4 regions of the Paenibacillus sp. FSL P4-0127 genome follow, and region 3 is predicted to be linked to each of the others. Evidence: predicted binding sites of a transcription regulator. Region 3 holds the regulator's gene; each other region holds the start of a gene.
The links. The regulator Rex, encoded in region 3, represses fermentation and respiration genes when NADH is low (regulators of the CRP and FNR family bind a similar motif). The targets are predictions, from matches to a motif close to TTGTGAAATATTTCACAA.
Positions count from the first base shown of each region.

Region 1: a site for Rex is predicted at 2,469-2,486, ahead of NYE74_RS06350 (formate/nitrite transporter family protein). Genes of this name have one in related genera too.
Region 2: a site for Rex is predicted at 1,627-1,644, ahead of NYE74_RS25895 (DUF2249 domain-containing protein). Genes of this name have one in related genera too.
Region 4: a site for Rex is predicted at 2,199-2,216, ahead of adhE (bifunctional acetaldehyde-CoA/alcohol dehydrogenase). Genes of this name have one in related genera too.

Region 1 is NZ_JBBOWY010000001.1:1,438,943-1,442,721, reverse strand. It holds gene NYE74_RS06355 (molybdopterin-containing oxidoreductase family protein) at 1-1,038, opposite strand, end outside; gene NYE74_RS06350 (formate/nitrite transporter family protein) at 1,534-2,379, opposite strand; gene NYE74_RS06345 (FAD-dependent oxidoreductase) at 2,679-3,779, opposite strand, start outside.
Region 2 is NZ_JBBOWY010000001.1:5,762,819-5,766,597, forward strand. It holds gene NYE74_RS25885 (DRTGG domain-containing protein) at 1-703, opposite strand, end outside; gene NYE74_RS25890 (YwiC-like family protein) at 756-1,478, opposite strand; gene NYE74_RS25895 (DUF2249 domain-containing protein) at 1,725-1,958, shown strand; gene NYE74_RS25900 (DUF2249 domain-containing protein) at 1,979-2,215, shown strand; gene NYE74_RS25905 (TIGR04053 family radical SAM/SPASM domain-containing protein) at 2,762-3,779, opposite strand, start outside.
Region 3 is NZ_JBBOWY010000001.1:3,646,876-3,650,654, forward strand. It holds gene dinG (ATP-dependent DNA helicase DinG) at 1-2,050, shown strand, start outside; gene NYE74_RS16445 (redox-sensing transcriptional repressor Rex) at 2,063-2,719, shown strand; gene NYE74_RS16450 (amidohydrolase) at 2,709-3,779, shown strand, end outside.
Region 4 is NZ_JBBOWY010000001.1:3,438,554-3,442,332, forward strand. It holds gene nirD (nitrite reductase small subunit NirD) at 1-64, shown strand, start outside; gene NYE74_RS15415 (formate/nitrite transporter family protein) at 152-961, shown strand; gene NYE74_RS15420 (Crp/Fnr family transcriptional regulator) at 1,310-2,026, opposite strand; gene adhE (bifunctional acetaldehyde-CoA/alcohol dehydrogenase) at 2,368-3,779, shown strand, end outside.

The DNA.
Region 1 (3,779 bases), 2.2 Mb from region 3:
CAGCGCGGCCGCGTTCATTTTCCCGTAAGCGCCGTTCGACTTGTACGCACCGCCGCCGGGCACAAGCCACTGGCCGGTCAATGCCGGCAGGCAGCTGATCGTACGCACGTTCATGCCGCCGTTATCGTGGTGCTGCAGGCCGTTGCCGATGTGAATGTAAGCCGGCGAAGTCTCGCCGTACAAGACGGCCAGCTTGACGATGTCCTCCGCCGGCACGCCGGTGATCGCCGAAACGCGCTCCGGTGTATACTGCTTCACATGCTCGCGCAGCTCGGCGTGCCCGATCGTATACCGCTCCAGGAATGTTTCGTTCACGAGCCCGCGCTCGAACAGCACGTGCATGATTCCAAGCGCCAAGGCGCTGTCCGTTCCCGGATACAGCGGAATAAACCAGTCGGCCCGCTGCCCGGTGCGGTTGCGGTGCACGTCGATCACGACCAGCTGCGCCCCTTGCTTGCGGGCTTTTTCGATCAAAGCGACCTGGTGCATGTTCGTGCTGACGAGATTGCCGCCCCAAACAATGATCAGCTTCGCGTTTACCGTTTCCTCCGGGCTGGTCCCGCCGCCGAAGCCCATCGTATATTTCCAGCCCGCGTTCCCCGCGGAATTGCAAATCCCCTGCTGCAGCTGCGTCGTACCCAGCCGGTGGAAGAAGCGCCGGTCCATCCCGTCGACGCTGAGAATCCCCATATTGCCGTAAAAGCTGTACGGCATAATCGATTCCGGCCCATGCTCGCGGATAAGCTCCTTGTATCGCCCGGAGATTTCCGCCACCGCCTCGTCCCAGGTAATCCGCGCGAATTTCCCTTCGCCTTTGGCCCCGACCCGCTTGAGCGGATAGAGCACCCGTTCCGGATGGTAGACCCGCTCCGCCATATTGCGGACTTTGTTGCAAATCGCCCCCTGGGTCACCGGATGATCGGGATTACCCGTCACCTTCACGATTTTTCCGTTTTCTTTGTGAAGCAGCAAGCCGCAAGTATCGGGACAATCCAGCGGGCACACCGCCGGAAACGCCCCGTTCTCTTCGTGGATCATGTCTATCCCCTCCTGTCTTAGCTATTGTAGAAAAAAGCTTTTGCTTTTGTCTACTGCCGCAACACCTTGATTGGATATTTCCAATAGATCAGATTCACCAGAGCTTAAAATGCGCTAGCGTTACATTACCTCATGTACAAGACGACTTGTATTTCTAATATTTTTGAGATTTCCCGGAAAAGCTCAGGTTTTCGAATCGAAACTATCGTCCGCCGGATTTCAGTGAAATAAGCTCCATGGCAACCGTTACAATTTGAAATCAACGTTTTTGGAGCAAATAACGCGACTTATGCGAAATCAATTGGATTATCCCAATGAAATTACACAAAAAAGGCCGCCCCTCACCAAACCCTTAATGAGAAGCGGCCTGTCATGCCGTCACGGATCATGCCGGCCAATACGGATCAAGCCAATGATAGAGCTACTCCGAGTACACCTTAAATCTTACACCCTAAATCTCACGCCTTAAGCCCTTACGCCCTAAGCCGTTACATCCTAAGCCGTTCTGCTGCCCGTCTTAGCGGATACGGAAGCCCCTGCCCCCTGGCCTGCGCCGGAATCGGCTTTCGTTCCCCTATCCTTCAAATAAGCCGTCCAATACGCCCCGGCCACGAACAGCCCGCCGCCGGTCAAATTGCCGAGCCAAACCGGGACGAAATTGCCGAGATATTCGCTCCAGGAGTAATACCCTTCGAAAATCGCCGCCGGAATCAGAAACATATTGGCCACGACGTGCTGAAAGCCGATGGCGACAAACGCCATCGTCGGGAACCAGATGCCGAGGATTTTGCCGCTCATATTATCGGCCCCGTAAGACAGCCAGACGGCCAGGGCCACCAGCCAGTTGCAGCCGATCCCGGAAACAAACGCCGGCAGGAAGCTGTCGTCCAGCTTATGCCCCGCCATATCGACCAGTTTATCCAAATACGGCCCGCTTGCCGTCAATCCGACGACATGGCCGAAAAAATAAGCGACAAACAGCGCTCCGACAAAGTTGCTTAATGTGATCAGCACCAGGTTTTTGCACACTTCGCCGGTCGATATCCGCCCCGCCATCCGGGCCAGGGGAACGGCCATCATATTCCCCGTCAGCAACTCTCCGCCAGCCAAAAGCACGAGTATAAGGCCGATCGGGAACACCGCCGCGCCGATGAATGTGGCAAAGCTCCCCCACTCCTCCGGGGCGCTGGCGATGACGCGGATATCCAGCAGAAAACCGAGAGCGATAAACGCTCCGCCGAGAAACCCGAGGATCAGCACGGTCAACAGCGGATTATGCGCCTTTTTTATCCCGTTCTCCACGGTCACTTCGGCAATCTGCGCGGGTTTATGGTAAGCCATGATCAAGTCTCCTTCTATTCGTCTCACTTTACTGCCCGAGTCTATTGTAGCGTCCCCGCTTCCTCCAAATAAATAACATAAATCACGGATGGTGAAAAAATTCACATTTAATCCGCCAGCATTCCTCCCGTTACCGGTGTCCCTCTCCCCTTCTTCCCGCCAATGGCAAAAAAAGGCCGGCATCCGAAGCTCCGGGGGTTGATCCCGCTAGGCTTCTTCCGTCGGCCGATTATGGCCGCTTCGCGATAACGGCGAAAACGGCGAAGATTAAATTAATGGCTCGCTTTCTTCTGCCCCCGTCAAGCGTGCACAGACTCCTTGCTTGGCACCTCCGGCAGCACGCCAAGGCCGGCGCTGTTCAGGAAGTTCCACGGCTTGTTGTAATGCGGCTGGAAGAAGAAGTCGACAAAAGCCAGTTCCTCCATCTTCATGCCGTTTTGAATGCATACCGACATCGTGTTGATCGACTGGGTCAGATCCGCTTTCGACATAATTTGCGCGCCCAGGATGCGCCGCGTGTTCGGTTCGAAAACGACCTTTAGCGTAACCTGTTCATGGGTCGGCATGAATTCAGGCCGGTAATTGTCGTTAATAAGCACCGCCTCAGCCTCAAGCCCCGCATCCTTGGCGGCCGCTTCCGTCAAACCGGTTGCCGCGATGTTGTCCTCGTAAATCTTGATGCCCGAGGTTCCCTGGGTGCCAAGGTATTTTACGGTTGGCGCCGCCAGATTGCGGGCGACCAGCGTCCCCATGCGGACCGCGTTCGTGGCCAGCGGAATGTAGGCGTGTTTGCCGGTCGGGTTGTAAAACACCGCGCAGCTGTCGCCAGCCGCATAAACGTCCGGCTTGCTGGTGCGCATATATTCGTCGACGATGATCGCCCCATTGTCGAGCATATCTACTTGGCCTTCAAGCAGCCCGGTATTCGGACGGAAGCCAATGCACATGATCACCATGTCGGCGTCGTATTTACCCTGATCGGTCACGACGCGGGTTACCTTGCCTGCCTCGCCCTCAAAGCGGGTTACCTTCTGTCCGAGCGCCAGCCGAATACCGTGTTCGCTAAGCGATTGCTCGATTTTGTCCGTGTACTCCGGATCCAGGTATTTGCTCAAAATCCGCTCCTCCGCGTCGATCAAAGTGACCTGCTTGCCGTTCAATTGAAAAGCTTCCACAAGCTCCACGCCGATATAACCGGCGCCTACGACGACGATATTTTGCGCCTGTTTGGCCTTTTCGATAATCGTATTGGAATGGTTGAAGTTTTTCGAAAGCACAATGTTTTCCAGCTCAATGCCCGCGAATTTCGGCACGATCGGCCACGATCCGGTCGTCACGACCAGCTTGTCGAACGTGTCCTCGAACTCTTCGCCGGTGACCAAATTGCGGGCCTGCAGAGT
Region 2 (3,779 bases), 2.1 Mb from region 3:
CCACGACCGGAAAATGCTGATGCCCCGTCTCCAGCGACAACTCGTCAAAATCGGAGATATTGCTCGCGGCTTTCAGCATGTTCACCCGCGGCTTACGGGCGACGATATCCTCCACCAGCATGATTTTTTTCTTGATCAACCGGTCGAAAATGGCCCTGTTGATCATGGATGCAACGGTAAACGTATCGTGGCGCGAGGAAATGATCGGCAGCGCCAGCTTGTCCGCCAGCGCTTTGACCTCGCGGCTTGTGCCGAAGCCCCCGGTCACCAGCACCCCCGCTCCCTGCTCCAAAGCGAGCGAATGGGCGTTGTCGCGGTTCCCGATGATCAGCAGGCTTCCGGCGTCGATATACCGCGCCATGGCATCGATTTTCATCGCGCCGATGACGTATTTGTGCAGCGTTTTGTCCAGCCCTTCGCCGCCGCCAAGCACATGTCCCTCCACAATGTCGACCACATCGCCGAACGTAAGCTGATCGGAGATGTTCCGCGGCTTCTTCTCCACGCGAACGGTGCCGATCCGCTCCTTGGTGATGACGATGCCGAGGTTTTCCGCCTCTTTGACCGCGCGGTAAGCCGTTCCCTCGCTCACGCCCATCGCTTTGGCCAGCTTGCGCACGGAAATTTTCGTACCGATCTTAAGTTGTTCGATATGTTGAAGCAGCTGCTCGTGTTTTGTGACGCTTTCTTCCTGCCCCTCCAACTGTTATACCCCCTTGCCCGAATCTGTACTACTCTGTTTCCATTATACACGTTCAGGCATAAGTCATCCATACGGCCGCAAGCACGATCACGGAATAGACAATTTCCATGATTCCGGTTTGCTTTGCCGTGATCCGTATGCGCGGACACCATGCGGCCCTGGCCAGCAGCAGCAAAGCCGGCAGCAATAGCGAAAGGGGGAACAGCCAAGCGGCGAGCAGCGACAATATCAGGTGATAGCTCACGGAATAGAAATAGAACCGGGGGTTGTTCCGCTCGCGGATGATCGTTTTGACGTAAAAAGCCGTGCCCGCGAAATAGCCGATGCTGATCAAAAACAGCTCCACGGCTGCCCCGTAGTCCGTACCTCCGCCCAACCTGAAAGAAACAAACACCATGATGCTGAACTGCACGATGGCGGCGATGTCGTTAACCAGGGCGCGTTCGCGTTTTTGCCTGGCGTAGTAGACGTTGACGGCAAACAGAGGCAGGAACAGCAGGGCCATCAAGATGATGTCGGGGCGAAGCAAGGCGAGCGCCGTTCCGGCAGGGACGAGAAGCGTTCCATACAGCAAGGCCGGTTTGCGGTAGCGATCGCCTTTGCCCGTGCGGACCCACTGCAGCAAAGGAAACATCAGCAAGTAGATCAGCAGCCAGCAAGCAAACAGCAGGGCATGGATCCACCCGGGGGTCGAGGCGGCCATGCCGAACAGGAACGGAAGGACCAACATCGCCCAGGCTCCATGCTGATTGGGGATATAATGCTTCAAGCGCATGACGGCGTCCTCTCCTTATTTTTCAAATGGATGGGGCAAATTACGGATCATTATATCCGCCGGAGGAAATCGCTCCAGTGACGCCGGTCACTGTAATCATGACAGCTTCCCAACAGAAAAAAGAGCGAATATCGTGCCGTTTTTTATCTTGTGACTGATATCACAATCCATTCCGAAGCCGTTGATATAATGAGGGCGAACGATAAGATTTTAAATTTTAACTAATCAATTAGGGAGGACTTCAAAATGAATCCGATTAAAGCAACCGTAAACGCCACCGAGTATCCGCCGCAGCTTAAGCATAAAACTATTTTTGACGCTTACGAAGCCCTGCATCCGGGAGAAGCCATGCTGCTGATCAACGATCATGACCCGGTGCCGCTGCGTTATCAATTTGAGGCGATGCATCCCGGACGGTTCACTTGGGAGTATCTTGAAGAAGGGCCGGACACATTCCGGGTGAAAATCGGCAAAAATTAAAGTTTGGAGGTGGACGAATCATGGAGAACCGGGTTGTCGAGCTTGATGTACGCCCGCAGCTGCGCCAGGGAGCGGAGCCGTTAGGAATCATTATGAGCACCGTTAAGCAGTTGAAGGGAGGCGAGATTTTCGTCCTGCACGCCACGCTCAAGCCCGTTCCGCTGCTGAAGCTGATGGAACTTAGAGGGTACCGCAATCAATGCGAGCAGGTGGCGGAGGAGCACTGGAAAGTAACCTTCGAACGAAAAAGCAAGTGAACCCCCGGAAATCAAAGGCTAGAGGCAAGCGGCAAGCGGGTTTCTTGACCCGGGAATGTACGGCCGTTAAAGCGAAGGAGGATACGGGAACCGGTGATGCCGGCCCCTGTATCCTCTCTTTTTGCATAGCTGCCGCAACGGTTCGGCCGAGCAGCCGCAATATTCCAGACTGTTGAGAAAGTCTTTAGACTTTTCCATAATTTAAAATTTTGTGTGGTGACTCTCGCCTTCGCAAAGAAAAATCGATTTAAAACGATCTGCCGGCAACAGACCGTGGCCTGGAGCGAGACTAGCTATCCGGAGGCTTTGCACGATTATCCCGTTTGAGCAGGTGACCTGACTTCCTGAACCATAGGGATAATCGTGCAAAATGGTCTGGAGAGCCCCCACATCTACGTCATCATTTATTTTATCAAGCACTGATTTTGGACTTGAGCCCGAATTTTGTGTTCAAATTTTAAAAATGGACTTTCTCAACAGTCTGAATATTCGCGAAAAATCCGTTTCCTTGAGTTCCTCGAGCTCCTCAAGCTCCACGACCGGAAGCTACTTCCGCTCATACCCCCGCGGTACATAAGCACAGTACGGATCGCTTTCCAGATAATCGCCGGTCACGGCGTACGCCCTGGCCCGGGAACCGCCGCAAAGCTGCTTGTACTCGCAGGCGCCGCATTTGCCTTTCAGCAATGTCTTGTCGCGGAGCTGCCGCATGACGGGCGAGTTCCGGTATATGTCGGATAGCGAAGAATCCCTGACGTTGCCGCAGCTTACCGGCAAAAATCCGCTCGGGTACACCTCGCCGGTATGGCTGATAAACACGAAGCCGTCCCCGTCGTTAACGCCCTTGGGCGAACGGCCGAGCACATCTTTGCGCTTCACCGCCCCGGCCTCTTCGCCGGCACCGCCTCCGCGCTTTTGCTGCTGTAAAAACACACGGCGATAGTGCGGCGCCTCCGTCGCTTTGATGCCGTAAGGCATCGCCCGCTGCATCTTGGCCAGCCATTCCATCACCCGTTCATGCTCCTCGGGCGTAATCATGTCCCTCACCATCCCCCGGCCCGTCGGCACGAGGAAAAACACGCTCCAAAGCACGGCCCCCATCTCCTTTACCGCTTCGGCGATCCGCGGCAGGTCGTCCAGGTTGTAGCGGGAGACCGTCGTGTTGATCTGGATCGGAATATCGAGCTGTTGCAAAAAACCGATCCCTTTCATCGTCATTTCATAGGAACCCGGTGTTCCGCGAAAATGATCATGGATTGCGGCCGTCGAACCGTCAAGGCTAAATGCCCAGCGGGACAAGCCGACCTCCTTGGCCTTACGCACGGCGGAAAATGTGACCCGCGGCGTGGCGCTTGGCGTCATCGAGACCGGCAGCCCTTTGTCCTGAATCGCGTACCGGGCCAGCTCGAACAAATCGGGGCGCATCAGCGGATCGCCGCCGGTAAACACGAACAGCGGTTTATCCATTTCCGCGATATCGCCGATCAGCTTCTTCCCTTCCTCGAGGCTAAGCTGGCGCGGATCGGGATGATACTGGGCTTCCGCCCGGCAGTGCAGGCATTTT
Region 3 (3,779 bases):
TAACGATGACAAGCATCTGCTGATCGAAGCGGGGACCGGAACGGGGAAATCGCTTGGTTACTTGCTGCCCGCGATCTACCATAGCGTCAAACGGGAAGAAAAAGTAATGGTCAGCACGCATACCATCAACCTGCAGGAGCAGCTTCGGGAAAGAGACGTTCCGCTGCTCGCCGAGGTGGTGCCGTTTCCTTTCCTGGCTGCCGTATTTAAAGGCAGGCAGCATTATTTGTGCTTGCGCAAATTTGAACATAAAATAAATAGAAGAGACTTTGCCACGCCGAAAGAAGAGGTGATGACGGCGGCGCAAATGGTAGTGTGGCTGACGCAAACGGTCAACGGCGACGATGAAGAGCTCAATTTGGGCAATCGCGGCGGCGATTTCTGGGAAACGGTGGCCAGCGAGTCGGACTCCTGTCTCGGGCGGTCCTGTCCATGGTTCCGCAAATGCTTCTACCATCGGGCCAAACATGAAGCCGGGGTCGCCGATGTGGTCATTACGAACCACTCCAAGCTGTTTACCGATATCCAGGCCGGGCATCAGCTGCTGCCGGGATACGAGCGTCTGGTCATCGACGAGGCCCATCATTTGGAGGATGTGGCGGGGAAACACCTGGGCATTCATATGAAGTATTTTACTGTCATTCATACGCTCACCCGGCTGTTTAAAGACAGCAAGACCGGCCAGCTGCCAAATCTCCGCATCGCTTTGCAGGCGGCAGGGGGCGAAAAAACGGGCGAATGGTGCCAGGTCATCGACGAAATGTACCCGACGCTGATCGATGTGAAGGAAAGCTGGGACAAGCTCAGCGAGCTGCTGTTTGCCCTGATGCCGGAACGGAGCGACGCCGCGCCCGGCGATCCGGGCCAATTCGTTTACCGCCTGCTTCCGCTAAAGAAACCGAAAGAATGGGATAAGCTGCTGGCGCTGGAGAACCAGATCTATGTCTCGCTAGGGGACGTGCTCCGCAAAGGCGACCGGATGCTGGCGCAAATCCGGGAAGAGCAGGAGGATTACGGTTCCGAAAGCCTCCTGACCGACATCAACGGGTTATTCAAGGATTTGGCCAACGAGCGGGAGGCCCTGCGTTTCTTCATGAAGCTGGAGAACGAGGAGACGGTGTACTGGATGGAAGCGAACGGGAATTTCCGCAGCCGCTCCCTGCAGATGTATGCCGTTCCGATCGACGTTAGCGCGCAATTGAAGGAATACTTTTTCGACAGAAAAAAAAGCGTGGTGATGACCTCGGCGACGCTGTCGGTCGACAAGTCGTTCCAGTATATGATCGAACAGCTGGGACTGACGGAAGCGGCCGGGGAAGGACGGCTGAACACGGCGATGCTGCCGTCGCCGTTTGATTACCGCAGCCAGGCGCTGCTCGTCATCCCGCGCGATTTTCCGAGCGTAAAGGGGAGCGTGGGCGACGACCATTTCGTCAGCACGCTGGTGCGTTCGCTCGCCGATACCGCGGTTGCGACGCAAGGCCGCATGCTGGTGCTGTTCACATCCTACCGGATGCTGCGGCAGGTTTACGAGCCGTTGAAGGAGCTATTGTCGGCGCAAGGAATCACGGTCATCGGCCAGGGGATGGACAGCGGCAGCCGCAGCAAGCTGACCCGGCGCTTTCAGGGCCAGGCGGCGTCCGTGCTGCTGGGGACGAGCAGCTTCTGGGAAGGCGTGGACATTCCGGGCGAAGCGTTGACGAGCCTGGCGATCGTCCGCCTGCCCTTCCAGCCCCCCAACCATCCGCTGGTGGAAGCGAAAAGCGAACGGCTGCAGAAGGAGAAGAAAAATCCTTTCATGAAACTGTCCGTGCCCCAGGCGGTCATCCGCTTCAAGCAGGGATTCGGCAGGCTCGTCCGCTCCTCGCTGGACCGGGGGATCGTGGTTGTTTACGATACCCGCATCTTGGAGTCTTACTACGGGAAATACTTTTTATATTCACTGCCCGGGCCGAAGATGGAGCATATGCCGCTCACTCAGATGGTTCCGCGCATATCGGAATGGTTAAATCCGGGAGACGAAAACGTCTCTAAGTCCGCGTCAGAATAGGGGGATAAACGTATGAAATCCGAAAAAATTTCCGATGCCGTCGTCCGCCGGCTGCCGGTGTATTTGCGGTTCCTCAACGAGCTGAGCCGGCGCGAAGTGCCTACGGTGTCCTCGCAGGAGCTCGGCCAGAAGCTGGACCTCAACCCGGCCCAGATCCGCAAGGATCTGGCCTACTTCGGCGATTTCGGGCGAAAGGGCATCGGCTACGATGTCGCGTATTTGATCGAGAAAATCCAGCAAATCCTCAACCTGGACCAGCAGATCAACGTTGCGCTGGTCGGCGCCGGTAATTTGGGGCAGGCGCTTTCGAATTACAACGCTTATTTGAAAGACAACATGAAAATCGTGGCGGTGTTTGACGCCTCTCCGGCCAAGATCGGCACGCAAATCAACAACATCACGATCCAGCCGATCGAAGAGCTGACGGAAACGGTGCGGGAGAAAAATGTCCGGATCGGGATCATTACCGTCCCGGATTACGAAGCGCAGCGCGTGGCGGATCAATTGGTGGCGGCGGGAATCGGGGCCATTCTGAACTTCGCTCCGACGATTTTGAAGGTGCCGCCGGAAGTCCGCATCCATGCCGCCGATTTCACGACCGATTTGCTCAGTCTGGCTTATTATTTGAATGATGGAAACGGAAAGGAACAACCTGCCCATGAGTCGTAAATGGTTAATCAAGAACGGAACCTTTGTCGTGTTCGAACAAGATCGTTCCATTGTACAGGGCTATATGCTCGTTGAGGGCGATACGATTTCCTATATCGGCGAGCAGCTTCCTGAAGGGGCGGAAGACGCGGAAACCTTCGACGGAAAAGGGCTGCTGTTCATGCCGGGGCTGATCAACACGCACGGCCACGCGGCGATGTCGCTGCTGCGCGGATACGGCGACGACATGGTGCTGCAGACCTGGCTTCAGGAAAAAATGTGGCCGATGGAAGCCAAGTTCACCGCCGGCGATGTGTACGCTGGGACGGCGTTGTCCGTGCTGGAGATGCTGAAAGGCGGAACGACCACGTTCCTGGACATGTACGACCATATGGATGAAGTGGCCAAAGTGGTTCAGCAGTCGGGCATCCGCGCCGTGCTGATGCGCGGCGTCATCGGGTTGTGCCCGCCGGACGTGCAGCAGCAGAAGCTGAACGAAGCGATCGCGTTTGCGAAAAATTGGCACGGTCAGGCGGACGGCCGAATCACGGCGATGATTTCGCCGCACGGGCCGTACACCTGTCCGCCGGAATTTTTCGAGAAATTCGTGCAAGCGGCTAATGATCTGGATCTGCCGATGCATACGCATATGTCGGAGACGCGGGCGGAAGTGGAGCAAAACGTGAACGATTACGGGGTCAGACCCGTTCAGCATTTGCTGAACCTCGGGATGTTCTCCCGTCCGTCGCTGCTTGCTCACGCCGTGCATTTGACCGATGAGGAGATCGATATTTTGGCGGCCCATAACGTGGCGGTGTCGCACAATCCCGGCAGCAACCTGAAGCTGGCCAGCGGCGTGGCGCGGGTGCCGGCACTGCTTGGCAAAGGCGTGGTCGTTTCGCTTGGAACGGACGGCGCCGCCAGCAACAACAACCTCGATATGCTCGAGGAGGTCCGCCTCGCCGCGTTGATCCACAAAGGCGTTTCCGGCGATCCTACCGCCGTTCCGGCGCTGGAAGCCCTCAAAATGGGCACGGAATACGGGGCGAAGTCGGTGTTCTTGGCGAATACGGGGAAACTC
Region 4 (3,779 bases), 210 kb from region 3:
GTTCCCGGTCAAGGTGGAGGACGGACAGGTGTGGATCGCCGCCAGCGCCTTGCAGGAGGTATAGGTTAGAGCGAAATAAGCGCGGTGTGCAAAGGGAGGGACGCCGCGCTTATTTTTTAAATCGGGGGATCGACAGAGGGAGGAAGCGGCGATGTATACGCCAAATGTGGAAACCATCGTAGAAACAGCAGTCAAGAAAAAAGAAAAAATGAACGAAAGCCTTCCGAGGTATATCGTTTCGGCCATGCTTGCCGGCGCTTATGTAGGGCTCGGCATCATTCTCATTTTCAGCATCGGCGCGCCGCTGGCGGCGGCGAAATCGCCGTACCAGACGATGCTGATGGGGATGTCCTTTGGGCTCGCCCTGACGCTGGTCGTTTTTGCCGGTTCGGAGCTGTTTACCGGGAACAATATGTTTTTTACGGCGAGCACGCTGGCGAGGCGAACAACGGTAGGCGATACGGCGAAAAACTGGACGATCGTGTTTCTCGGCAACCTGGCGGGGGCGGTTGTGCTTTGTTTGCTGATCGTCGGCAGCGGGCTGTTCAAAACGGCGGCGCCGGAGCATCTTATTTTTGCCTCTGCCGCGAAGAAGATGGGCGCTCCGGTCACTGAACTGTTTTTTCGCGGCATTTTGTGTAACTGGCTCGTTTGCCTCGCTTTATGGATGGCGAACCGCTCCAAGGAAGATATCGCCAAGCTGGTGCTGATTTGGTGGTGTTTGTACGCCTTTATCGCCAGCGGCTACGAGCACAGCGTGGCCAATATGACGCTGCTCAGTTTGTCGCTGCTTTTGCCGAACCACCCCGACACGATTACGCTCGCGGGCTGGTTTCACAATATGATTCCGGTGACGCTGGGCAATATTATCGGCGGCGGGGTATTTGTGGGCATGGCGTATTGGTTCATATCCCCGGTGCGCAAAAAGGCGAAACAAGCGGAAGATGGAAAGGCAGCATAAAAACGGCTCGGGATGAGCCGTTTTTTTCATTATATTTATCAAAATATTTAGCAAATTTCCGGCGGGACAGAGGCCGCTAAGACTAACGGACCCATATGACGAAATTTCCCTCGAAGCGGCTCGGGTGAGCTGCTTTAGAGCGAACTAGAGTCGTATGGGTCCGTTGCTGGGGCTGGGAAATACCCCGGAAAGGGGTAGGGGCTCGAAATAGAACTGAAGAGGGAATGGGTATGGGGGCATACCCATTCCCTCCCGCGCGTCCAACGTATAGGTTTAAAACCGTCCCGGTCATTTCGGGGCAGTTCCGCAAAGAAAGGCAGGCACATATAGACGGACGCAAGCGGCATGTCAGATCCGGCAAATTTCGTTCGGGCACAGCTCGCAGTGGCAAATATCCTGCAGCATGACCATATCCTTAATGACGATCATGCCGTTTTCGTATTCGAGCGCATCCTTTTTGCGCAGGTCGCTGAGCATCCGGTTGACGCTTTCGCGCGTAGCCCCGATCATATTGGACAAGTCGGTATGGGTGATTTTTTTGTTGATCAGAATCGTGTCCCCATGCTGCTCGCCATACGTGTTGCTCAGGCGGATCAGCGTCGAGCAAAGGGCCCCCGGCTTGCCGTACATCATCAAATCGCGGAACTTCGTCTGCGTCAGGCGATGGTGGATGCCCATCCATTTCATGAAGTCGATCGCAAAATCGCAGTGCTGGCAAATCATAATTTCAAGGTCTTTCTGATCGATTACGCCGATTTCGCAATCCTCAATCACCTCGGCCGTGAAGCTGTGCTTGGTGCTGAAGAACGGATCGGCCTGGCCGACCATATCGCCGCGTCCGTACATATACAGAATGAGTTCTTTACCCTCGTCGGTCGATTTGGTCAGTTTGACGCGTCCGCGTTTGATGTAAAACAGTTTATCGGAAAAATCACCTTCCCAGAACAAATGCGTCCCCTCGGGATATGCTTTATCTTTCATTGTAACGAGAAGGCGGTTGAAGTTTTGTTCTGTGAAGCAGCTCGTGTTACCGCGGGGCAGGGTGGCGTTTACGATTTCACTCATCATGGATTTCCCCTTTATATTCCTGATTTTTATGAAATTTTTAATTAATTATATAACGATTATTGCAAAATTTGGGGGCTCGGAAGGCCGAAAAAGTGTCGAAATTCTAACATTGTGACTAAATTCACGAAATTTGTTTGCTAAATGAAATAATTTCAGAACTTTTTCAACTTTGTGAAAAAATTCACTATACAAAATCAAATTTCTATGCTATGATCAAAACATAAAGAGAAGCAATACATCTTTTAAGGATGAACTTGCAAGTGAAAAATTTCACGAACTTATGATTTGCCTATCTACACTGCAGGTTGGTCCTTACAGAACTTAGGAGGATGAGAGAAATGGCCGTAAAGAATGAAGCGACAACAAAAGCCCAGCCCACCCCGGAAGCTTACATCCAAACCTTGATCGACAAAGCGAAAAAGGCTTCCGAAGCGTTCATGAGCATGACGCAGGAGCAGATCGACGCAATCGTGCAGGCGATGGCCCTGGCGGGGCTCGACAAGCACATGCATTTGGCGAAAATGGCGGTGGAAGAAACAGGGCGCGGGGTCTACGAGGACAAAATCATTAAAAACATGTTCGCCACGGAGTACATTTACCACAGCATCAAGTACGACAAAACGGTAGGCGTTATCGAGGACAACGATTTTGACAGCTTCCAAAAAATCGCCGAGCCTGTCGGCATCATCATGGGGATTACTCCGGTGACGAACCCGACGTCGACCACGATTTTCAAATCGCTGATTGCGATAAAAACACGCAACCCGATCATCTTCGGCTTCCATCCGTCCGCTCAGAACTGCAGCGCGGAAGCCGCTAAAATATTGCTGGAGGCCGCAGTGAAGCACGGGGCGCCCGCCGACTGCATCCAGTGGATCGAAAATCCGTCCATGGACCGCACGAACGCTTTGATGAACCATCCGGATGTGGCCTGCATTCTCGCTACCGGCGGTTCCGCGATGGTAAAAGCGGCTTACAGCTGCGGCAAACCGGCCCTTGGCGTCGGCCCCGGCAACGTGCCTTGCTTCATTGAGAAGAGCGCGAATCTCGATCAGGCCGTCAACGATCTGATTCTTTCCAAAACTTTCGACAACGGCATGATCTGCGCATCCGAGCAAGCGGTCATCATTGAAGAACCGATATTCGATCAGGTGAAAAAGAAAATGATCGCGAACGGCTGCTATTTCGTGAACAAAGATGAAGCGGCAAAACTGACGGCGGGCGCGATCATCGCCGACAAATGCGCGGTGAACCCGGCGATTGTTGGACAACCGGCCACTAAGATCGCGGAAATGTGCGGCATCGACGTGCCGGCCGGAACGAAAATTCTCGTCGCCGAAATCGAAGGCGTCGGACCGAAATTCCCGCTTTCTGCGGAGAAGCTTAGCCCGGTGCTCGCTTGCTATAAAGTGAAAAACGCCGAGCAGGGCATCGAACGCGCGTTGGAAGTCGTGCAGTTCGGCGGCATGGGCCACTCTTCGGTCATTCATTCGAACAACCAGGAAGTTATCCAGAAGTTCTCGGACCGGATGCCGACCTGCCGGATTTTGGTGAACCAGCCTTCCTCGCAAGGCGGCATCGGCGACATTTACAACTCGAACCTGCCTTCGCTGACGCTGGGCTGCGGGTCTTACGGACGCAACTCGACTTCGTCGAACGTCACGGCCGTCAATCTGATCAACGTGAAAAGGGTGAACCGTCGTACCGTGAATATGCAGTGGTTTAAAGTGCCGAGCAAAATTTATTTCGA